2 regions of the Bradyrhizobium nivariense genome follow, and region 2 is predicted to be linked to the other one. Evidence: riboswitches for the same ligand, from Rfam matches in the RefSeq annotation. Region 2 holds a riboswitch; the other holds the start of a gene.
The links. Region 2 has a riboswitch for S-adenosylmethionine ahead of QCM77_RS39885 (O-succinylhomoserine sulfhydrylase). Riboswitches for the same ligand answer to the same signal wherever they lie in the genome.

Region 1: another riboswitch for S-adenosylmethionine. It lies ahead of metX (homoserine O-acetyltransferase MetX); the one in region 2 lies ahead of QCM77_RS39885 (O-succinylhomoserine sulfhydrylase).

Annotation. Positions count from the first base shown of each region.
Region 1 covers NZ_JARWCR020000029.1:30,674-35,836, reverse strand. The annotation lists gene QCM77_RS23115 (DUF2125 domain-containing protein) at 1-603, shown strand, start outside; gene QCM77_RS23110 (prephenate/arogenate dehydrogenase family protein) at 713-1,648, opposite strand; gene hisC (histidinol-phosphate transaminase) at 1,645-2,739, opposite strand; gene QCM77_RS23100 (chorismate mutase) at 2,774-3,622, opposite strand; SAM riboswitch at 3,828-3,907, shown strand; gene metX (homoserine O-acetyltransferase MetX) at 3,998-5,163, shown strand, end outside.
Region 2 covers NZ_JARWCR020000084.1:29,087-34,249, forward strand. The annotation lists gene QCM77_RS39880 (SGNH/GDSL hydrolase family protein) at 1-166, shown strand, start outside; gene QCM77_RS39885 (O-succinylhomoserine sulfhydrylase) at 275-1,462, opposite strand; SAM riboswitch at 1,537-1,616, opposite strand; gene QCM77_RS39890 (2'-deoxycytidine 5'-triphosphate deaminase) at 1,726-2,832, shown strand; gene QCM77_RS39895 (hypothetical protein) at 3,024-4,076, shown strand; gene QCM77_RS39900 (MATE family efflux transporter) at 4,242-5,163, shown strand, end outside.

The DNA of each region.
Region 1 (5,163 bases), on a different contig from region 2:
GTGATCGAGACCGTGCTGCAGATCGCGCAGGGCAGCATCCAGGGCGTTCATCCGCTGCTTGCCGAGCCGTTCGAGGCCGACACGCGCGCGAAGATCACCGGACTGTCCGACCTCACGCCAAAGCCGTGGCCGCAGCGCTTCCGCGAGATCCAGGCCGCGGGTGGTCACATCGAGATCGTGCAGTCGCGGATCCAGCAGGGCGAGATGATCGCGGTCGCGGCCGGCACGCTCGGGCTCTCGGCCAATGGCCGACTCGACGGCGAATTGCAGATGACCGTGACGGGCCTCGAGCGCGTGATCCCTGCGCTTGGCATCGAGAAGATGCTGGAGGAGGGGGTGCCGCAGGCCACCCTCGATCGCGTCGCGCCCGGCGTGAAGTCGCAGGACCTCAATAATTTGTTCGGTGCACTCGATCGCGCCGTTCCGGGCCTCGGCAAGGTCATCAAACAGAACGCCAATGCCGGCGTCGCCGCCGGTATCAATTCGATCGGCACCGAGAGCACGCTGGAAGGCAAGAAGGCCCGCAGCTTCCCGCTGAAGTTCGTCGACGGCGCTGTGCTGCTCGGCCCGGTCAAGGTCGGCCAGATTCCGCCGCTGTATTGATTCCTCCGTCATTGCGAGCGAAGCGAAGCAATCCAGGCTTTCTCCTCGGAAACAGTCTGGATTGCTTCGTCGCTGCGCTCCTCGCAATGACGGAGGAGAGAGGGGTGGGCTACGGCTTTTTCAGCGCCGCATGCGGCCGGCCGAAATCTGCGGCGGCCGAATCCTGGCCGATCTCGACGATGCCGCGGCGGATGGCGCGGGTGCGGGTGAAGTGGTCGAACAGCGCCTCGCCGTCGCCGCGGCGGATCGCACGCGTCAGCTTGGCGAGGTCCTCGGTGAAGGTGCCGAGCATCTCCAGCACGGCCTCCTTGTTGGCGAGGAAGACGTCGCGCCACATCGTCGGATCGGAGGCCGCGATGCGGGTGAAATCGCGAAAACCGCCGGCGGAGAATTTTATGACCTCCGACTCCGTCACCTGCGCCAGCTCGTCGGCGGTGCCGACGATTGTGTAGGCGATCAGATGCGGCAGATGGCTGGTAATCGCGAGCACGAGATCATGATGATCCGGCGTCATGACCTCGACCTTGGCGCCCATCGCCGCCCAGAACGCGCGCAGGCGATCGGTGGCAGCGGCATCAACGCCCTCCGGCGGGGTGAGGATGCACCAGCGGTTGATGAAGAGCTCGGCGAAGCCCGAATCGGGGCCCGAATGCTCGGTCCCAGCGACGGGATGCGCCGGCACGAAATGAATGCCCTTCGGCAGGTGCGGCGCCATATCCCTGACGATGGCGCCTTTGACCGAGCCGACGTCGGAGATGATCGCGCCGGGCTTGAGATGCGCGGCGATCTCCTGCGCCACCGGCCCGCAGGCGCCGACGGGAATGCAGAGGATGACGAGGTCGGCGTCCTTCACCGCTTCTGCATTGGTCGCCACGACCTGATCGACGATGCCGAGCTCCAGCACGCGTGCGCGCGTCTTCTCCGAGCGCGCGGTGGTGACGATCTCGCCGGCCAGGCCTTGGAGCTTTGCAGCGCGCGCGATCGAGCCGCCGATCAGGCCGAAGCCGATCAGCGCGACGCGCTGGAAGTGCGGGTTCGCGCTCATCTGCCGGCCATGAAATCGCGCAGGCCCTCGACGACGAGGCGGTTGGCCTCCTCGGTTCCGATGGTCATGCGCAGCGAATGCGGCAGGCCGTAGTTCTTCAAGCCGCGCAGCGCCAGCCCACGCTTGGTGAGGAAGGCATCGGCCGCGTCCGAGGTCTTGCCCTCGGTCGGGAAGTGGATCAGCACGAAATTCGCGACGCTCGGCGTCACCTTCAGCCCGAGCTTGCCGATCTCCTCGGTCAGCCAGTTGCGCCAGGTCTCCGTGAACTGCTTCGACATGGCCTGGTGCGCGGTGTCCTCGATCGCGGCAACGGCAGCGTACATCGCCGGCGTCGACACGTTGAAAGGACCGCGGATGCGGTTGACCGCGTCGATGATGTGCTCGGGGCCGAACATCCAGCCGACGCGCAGCGCCGCAAGACCATGGATCTTGGAGAAGGTGTGCGTCACCACCGTGTTCTCGGTCGTCGCGACGAGCTCGATCCCCATCTCGTAATCGTTGCGCGAGACGTAGTCGGAATAGGCGGCGTCGAGCACCAGCAGGACGTGCGACGGCAGGCCGGCGCGCAAACGCTTGACCTCGTCGAACGGCAGATAGGTTCCGGTCGGGTTGTTGGGGTTGGCGAGCCAAACCAGTTTGGTGCGCGGCGTCACCGCCTTGAGAATGGCATCGACATCGGCGGTGAGGTTCGTCTCCGCTGCGACGACGTTCCTCGCACCGACCGCCATGGTGGCGATCGGGTAGACCAGGAATCCATGCGTGGTGGAGATCGCCTCGTCGCCCGGGCTGAGATAGGTGTGGGCGAGCAGGTTGAGGATCTCGTCCGAACCGGCGCCGCAGATGATGCGGTTGGGATCGAGCCCGAAGGTGCGGCCGATCGCTTCGCGCAGCACGCGCGAGGTGCCTTCCGGATAGTCTTCCAGATGATCCGCTACGTGCTTGAACGCCGCGATCGCCTTCGGTGAGGGCCCGAACGGCGTCTCGTTGGCCGAGAGCTTGAACACCTTGCGGCCCGGCTCGGCGACCGGGCTCTTGCCGGGCGTGTAGGGCGCAATATCGAGAATGCCGGGATTCGGCACGGGGCGTGACATCTTCAACTCCGGAGTGGCCTAAGCGGTTCGCGACTTACGATTTCGACCCGGTCGGGGGCACCGTATAGCGCGTTGCGTGGCTGCCGACGAGGGCCGTGGAGCGCACTGAGGCCCCCGCTTCGATCAGGGCAGCCTTGATCTTGTCGAGGCTGCTCGCCGCGGTGATCGAGACCAGCAGCGCGGCGCCATCGAAGGCGGTATCGGGCACGGCCACGATCTCGGCGAGCGGCGACAGGGCGCGCGCGACCTCGGCGTTCCACCCCGACACGCGCACGCTGAAGGTCTCGACCTCCGTCACCAGGGCGCTGTCGGCGACGCGCGAGACCGCGAACACGGGCAACGCCGCCGGATGGTCGGCGCGCTCGACGAAGGGTAGCCGCGCGATGATCTTTGGCGCGCCGCTTTCCTCCAGCGACAGCCACCACGGCGTGCGGCTCGAGGTCGCCGACACCAGCGCCAGGTCGCCCTTGGACTTCGCGACCGCCTCGACCGCCGCCTGCGCGCTGAAATGCGCGACGTAAGGCACAGTGAAGCCGAAATGGAAGCGCGCGGAATCACGCATGGCCGGCTCGCTCGCCGAGATGTCGGCGTGTACCGAGAACGGCGCCTGGACATAGGTGAAGGTCGCGATGATGACACGCCAGATGCTCTCGACTGTGTCGAGCGGCAGGATGCCGCGATGGCGCTGGACGAGGTCACGCATCATGGCGGCCTCGCGCGCCGGGCGGAACGCGGAGCCGACCTCCTGGGTCTGCTTCACCTGGATCAGGCGGTCGATGATGTCGCCGCGCTGCATGAGGAGGCGATGCATGCCCTCGTCGATCGCGTCGATCTCCTTGCGCAATTCCTGGAGCGATGGTGGAGCGGGCGGACGTTGGGACATATCTGACAGGCGTTTGTTGAGAGCCGTTCCAATGCGGATCAGTCGAGCCGTCACCGCTGCGATCGATGTCCTGATTAGGCAGTCAGGGCGGCGAAAGCAAAGAGAAATGCAAAGGGAAATCGGGCCCTTTCCGCCGGCGGCGCGACAGGCGAATTTGGTTGATCCGGACCGCGACTTGACGAAAACCGTCCAAGCCGGTAGTTTTTGCCCGTTCCGTGGTCATTTGAGCCGGCCGGCTTGCAGCCACGTTAAAAAACTCGCTAAACAGGCCGGGGACCCTTTCGATCCCGGCCGAACCTATCGTTCAGGCCGGGTTTTTCATGGCCTGATGTCAATGCGGTCACCACTACGATCGCAAACGAGGTCGATGGTCAGATGGTTGGCGTCCAGTCAATTCCGAGTCCCGCGATCACTGCCGACGAGCGGTCGCACGAGGTGGATCATCCGAGCTCGCAGGTCGCGCAGTTCGGCACGGAGCAGCCGCTGCGGCTCGATTGCGGTGTCGATCTCAGCCCGTTCCAGATCGCCTACCAGACCTATGGCGAGCTCAACGCCGATCGCTCCAACGCCGTTCTGCTCTGCCATGCGCTGACCGGCGACCAGCATGTCGCCAACGTACATCCCGTCACCGCCAAGCCCGGTTGGTGGGAGACCCTGGTCGGCCCGGGCCGCCCGCTTGATCCTCAACACTACTTCATCATCTGCTCCAACGTGATCGGCGGTTGCATGGGCTCGACCGGTCCGGCTTCGATCAATCCCGCGACCGGCAAGGTTTGGGGCCTTGATTTCCCTGTCATCACCATCCCCGACATGGTGCGCGCGCAGGCGATGCTGATCGACCGGCTCGGCATCGACACGCTGTTCGCGGTCGTCGGCGGCTCGATGGGCGGCATGCAGGTGCTGCAATGGACCGCGGCGTATCCGAGCCGCGTGTTCTCCGCGCTGGCGATTGCCTGCTCGACGCGGCACTCGGCGCAGAACATCGCGTTCCACGAGCTTGGCCGGCAGGCCGTGATGGCCGATCCCGATTGGCACAGTGGCGGCTATGCCGATCACGGCCTCCATCCGCATCGCGGGCTCGCCGTCGCGCGGATGGCGGCGCACATCACCTATCTCTCGGACGCCGCGCTGCATCGAAAATTCGGCCGCCGCATGCAGGACCGCGAGCTGCCGACCTTCTCGTTCGACGCCGACTTCCAGGTCGAGTCCTATCTGCGCTACCAGGGCTCGTCCTTCGTCGAGCGCTTCGACGCCAACTCCTATCTCTACCTGACCCGTGCGATGGATTATTTCGACATCGCCGGCGACCATGGCGGGGTGCTGGCGAAGGCGTTCGCTGGAATCCAGACCCGCTTCTGCGTGGTCTCCTTCACCAGCGACTGGCTGTTCCCGACCTCGGAATCGCGGGCGCTGGTGCACGCGCTGAATGCCTCGAGCGCGCGGGTGTCGTTCGCCGAGATCGAGACCGATCGCGGTCACGACGCCTTCCTGCTCGACGTGCCCGAATTCTTCGATATCTCCCGCGCCTTCCTGCAATCGGC
Region 2 (5,163 bases):
ATCGATTCCGGTCGAGAGCTTCGTCATCGCCGACGGCCTGCACATGAACGATTGGGGCTACGCCTGCTTCGCCCAGCTCCTCGGCGACGACATCATCCGTTCCGTCGGCCAGATCAAGCTCGGGGTGAACGTGCCGGCGGACGTGCGGACCTATCGGCCGATGTAAGCTCGGTGTCGTAGGTGGGTTAGGCGAAGGCGTAACCCACCACTTCTGTTGCCGCGGAGATCAAGGAGGTGGGTTACGCCTTCGGCTAACGCACCCTACGATTCAAGCTCACGCCTTCTCCAGCGCCGCGGTCAGATCCTCGATCAGGTCATCCGCATGCTCGAGCCCCGCCGAGAAGCGGATGAATCCCTCGCTGATGCCGAGCGCGGCGCGGTCCTCCGGCTTGAGGCGCTGATGCGTCGTCGTGGCCGGATGCGTGACGAGGCTCTTGGCATCGCCGAGATTGTTCGAGATCTTCGCCAGCTTGAGCTCGTTGAGCACGCGGAACGCCGCAGCCTTGCCGCCCTTGACCTCGAGGCCGACCAGCGTCGAGCCGCCGCGCATCTGCTTCTTCACCAGTGCTGCCTGCGGATGATCGGCGCGGCCGGGAAACACCAGCCGCGAAATCTTCGGATGGCTCGCCAGCACGTCCGCGATGCGCGCCGCCGTCTCGGTCTGCGCGCGCACGCGCACGGCGAGCGTCTCCAGGCCCTTGAGCAGGACCCAGGCGTTGAACGGCGAGATCGACGGGCCGGTCTGGCGCATGAAATTGTGGATGTGCTCGGCGATGAACGCTTCCGAGGACAGGATGATGCCGCCGAGACAGCGGCCCTGGCCGTCGATGTGCTTGGTCGCGGAATAGACCACGACGTCGGCGCCGAGCGCGAGCGGGCTCTGCCAGATCGGGGTGGCGAACACGTTGTCGACGACGAGCCGCGCGCCGCCCTTGTGCGCGATCTCGGCAATCCCGGGAATGTCGAGCACGTCGAGCGTCGGATTGGTCGGGCTCTCCAGGAAGAACGTCTTGGTGTTCGGCTTCAGCGCGCGCTGCCATTGGTCGAGATCGAGGCCGTCGACCAGCGTGGTCTCGATGCCGTAGCGCGGCAACAAATCCTGCACGACATAGAGGCACGAGCCGAACAGCGCGCGCGAGGCCACGACGTGATCGCCGGCCTTCAGCGGTGCCAGGATCGCGGTCGTCACAGCGGCCATGCCAGTTGCGGCCGAACGTGCCGCTTCGGCGCCTTCGAGCTCGATCATGCGGCGCTCGAACATCGAGATGGTCGGGTTGGAGTAGCGCGAATAGATGAAGCCGGGGTCCTCGCCCTTGAACCGCGCCTCGCACTCCTCGGCGCTGTTGTAGACGTAGCCCTGGGTCAGGAACAGCGCCTCCGAGGTCTCGCCATATTGCGAGCGCAGGGTGCCGGCATGGACCAGGCGGGTTTCGGGACGGTAGGTGGCAGGCGACTTCGACATAGGTACCTCCGACGTGACCGTCGATGCGAAAACGGTCACAAAAAAACCGGCCTGGAAATCTCCACTGGCCGGGATCACAGAGGTCCCCGGCCTGTTTAGCGACTTATTTAACGTGGCTGCAAGCCGGCCGGCTCAAATCACCACGGGATAAGTGATGCTCATATTCCGCAATGCCCTTTCCGTCAAGGCGTCCATCGGCTAGCCGTAAAAAACTGTATTTTCCGCATGTCCTGACGCATTCGACCCCTGATGAGGACCCCCGGTTGACGTTCACGGTCGCCGCCAATGCCAATGGTATCCTGCCCGACCGCATGATCGCGGCGATGGCGGAGGCTGGCCTCATCCTGCCCGCCTACGACTTCGTCGAAAGCCAGATCCAGCCGGCGAGCCTCGACCTGCGTCTCGGTGACATCGCCTATCGCGTCCGTGCCAGCTTCCTCCCGGGTCCCGGCGCGACGGTCGCCGAACGCATCGACGAATTGAAGCTGCACGAGTTCAGCCTCGCCGACGGCGCGGTGCTGGAGACCAACTGCGTCTACATCGTGCCGCTGCTCGAAAGCCTCGCGCTGCCGCCGGAGATCGTCGCGGCCGCCAACCCGAAAAGCTCGACCGGCCGGCTCGACGTTTTCACCCGCGTGATCGCCGACGGCACCCGCCGCTTCGACATGATCGGTGCCGGTTATCACGGTCCGCTTTATGCCGAGATCAGCCCGAAGACGTTCCCGGTGCTGGTCAGCGAGGGCTCGCGCCTGAGCCAGGTGCGCTTCCGCACGGGAGACGCCATCCTCAACATCGACGACCTCGAGGCGCTGCATGCGACCGAGCGTCTGGTCGACGTCGACGATGCCGATCTCACCGGCGGCGTCGCGGTGTCCGTCGATCTCTCCGGCGAAAAGAGCGGCGGTTTCGTCGGCTATCGCGCCAAGCGCCACACCGGCGTCATCGACGTCGATCGCCGCGCCGGCTATTCCGTCGAGGACTTCTGGGAGCCGATCTCGGCGCGTCCCGACGGCAACCTGATCCTCGATCCCGGCGAGTTCTATATCCTCGCGTCGAAAGAGGCGGTGCAGGTGCCGCCCGATTACGCCGCGGAGATGGTGCCGTTCGATCCGCTGGTCGGCGAATTCCGGGTGCATTATGCCGGATTCTTCGATCCCGGCTTCGGCTATGCCGGTGCGGGCGGGCTGGGATCGCGCGCCGTGCTCGAAGTGCGCTCGCGCGAAGTGCCCTTCATCCTCGAGCACGGCCAGATCGTCGGCCGCCTCGTCTACGAGAAGATGCTGGCGCGCCCCGACGCGATGTACGGCCAGCGCATCGGCTCGAACTACCAGGCACAGGGCCTGAAGCTGTCGAAGCATTTCAGGGTGTAGCAATCATCCTCCGCCGTCACTCCCCGCGAAAGCGGGGAATCAGTACGCTGCGGCCTCTCGGTTCAATCACGGCCGTCTCTGGAATACTGGATCGCCCGGTCTTCGCCGGGCGATGACAGCGAATGCGTGTCCGGTTGCACAGCTCCATCCGCGATGACACACTCCGGCAAAACAACAAGCCGGGAGCGAACATGACCGCCGCATCAGTCCCCGCGCAGGAAGCTCAATGGAAACGCTGGCGCGCGGTTGCCGATCTCTATCACGCCTACTTCACCGGCCTGATCCTCACCGTGGTCACGAGGCGCGGCACGGCGGATGCTGCGGAGTTCGTCTTCCGCGTGTTCCGCCGCCAGCAGCAGGAGCGCTTCCTGCCGGGACTGCAAAAGCTCGGGCTGAGCCATCTGCCGCCAGCCGTCGCCGCCGCGCAATATCACTACCTCTCGAACTGGATCGGCGGCGTGCATGTCGAATACATGCATGAGAGCGACACCAAGGCCTGGATCCGCTATCCGCCGCCGCGCTGGATCTGGAAGGGCACTGCCATCTGCGGCGTGCCGGGCGAAGTGTCGCGCGCGATGCTGCGCGGCTGGCACGCCAACAACGGTGTCGCGCTCGGTGATCTCCGCCTGGGCTTTGTGTGCACCAAGCAGAGCGTCGACGGCCAGGACGGGCTCGAAGGTTATTACCATCAATACGATCATCCGCTCGAGCTCGACCAGCGCCTGGTGTTCGCGCGGCATCTCGAAGCGCCGCTGTTCGATGCGAAGTCCGCGCCGGCTCTTCCCGTCGCAAGCTGGCCGAAACCGCGGCTCGAAAAAGCCTATCGCAACTATGCGATGGACTATGTCCGCACCGCCGCGCCGGTGATGGTGCAGCTGTTCGGCCCTGAGGATGCCGGCTATCTCCTGCACCTCACTGGCAAGCTGATAGGGATGCAATACTTCGATGAGGTCGCTGCGGCGCTGTCGATGGGCCGCGGCGGTGCGAGCGAATTCGCGACGTTCCTCGACGCGCTGTTTGTCGCGCAGGACGATGCGACTGAGGCAACGCAGTCCGAAGGCACGTTCGAAATCCGTCAGCAGAGCTGGAAGCTGATGGACGACGTCGCCGATTATCACCCCGCCTGCGCCAAGGTGCTGGCGGGGCTGTTCGAAGGGCTCGCAGCCGGATGCGGCCGGCACATCGGCGTGCACCTGCGCCCGACGGCAGGCGGTCGCCCGCCGCTGGTCTGGCGCATCGGGTAATTCCACCATGAAATGCACTGCCGCAGGGCACGCCTGCATCAGGCGCAGGAGGAATCGCTGCGTGCCGTGCTAACAAGCTTCTCGTTGCGCCCTGCGCGCGAACAAGTTTATTGGCACACCTACGCATTGCTGCGCCGCAAACGGCGCCTGCACCCCGGAGAGGACATGTCCGACATCGCCGAAATCCCGGTCGATGAACAAGAGCGTCCGCTGCCGCCGCCGCCACGGACCGTGAAGAGCGCGCTGTTGGACGGCCCGATCCTGCGCACGCTGCTCGGGTTGGCCTGGCCCAACGTGGTCGCGCTGTCGGCCGGCACCTGTGTGGTGATCGCAGAGACCTCCTATATCGGCCGGCTCGGCGTCGAGGCGTTGGCCGCGATGGCGCTGGTGTTTCCGACCGTGATCCTGACCATGACGATGTCGGGCGGCGCGATGGGCGGCGCGGTGGCCTCCGCGATCGCGCGCGCGCTCGGCGCCGGCGATCGCGAGCGTGCCGGCACGCTCGCCGCGCATGCGCTGCTGATCGGCATCAGCTTCGGCCTCGTCTTCATGCTGGGCATGCTGATCTTCGGGCCGCGCGTTCTGGAAATGCTCGGCGGCCGCGGCGACGTGCTGACGCATGCGATCGCCTACACCCAGGTGTTTTTCGGCGGCGCCGTGCTGCCCTGGCTGCTCAATACCATGGCGGGCGTCCTGCGCGGCACCGGCAACATGAAGCTGCCGTCGCTGTTGATCCTCAATTCCGCGGTTTGGCAGATCGTGCTCGGCGGCACGCTCGGCCTCGGCCTGGGCCCGGTGCCGCAGCTCGGCATGCGCGGCGTCGCGGCCGGTGCGCTGATCGCCTATTCCATGAACATCTGCGTGATGGGCTGGTACCTGTTCTCAGGTCGCGCCCGCGTCGTCCCCAAACTGCGCGGCCTGCGCGTCCAATGGGCGATGTTCTTCGACATCCTCAAAGTCGGCGCCATCGCCTGCTTCTCGCCGCTGCAATCGGTGCTGACGATCTCGATCTTCACCCACATGCTGGCGAAATTCGGCACCGCGATCCTCGCCGGCTACGGCATCGGTGCGCGGCTGGAATTCCTGC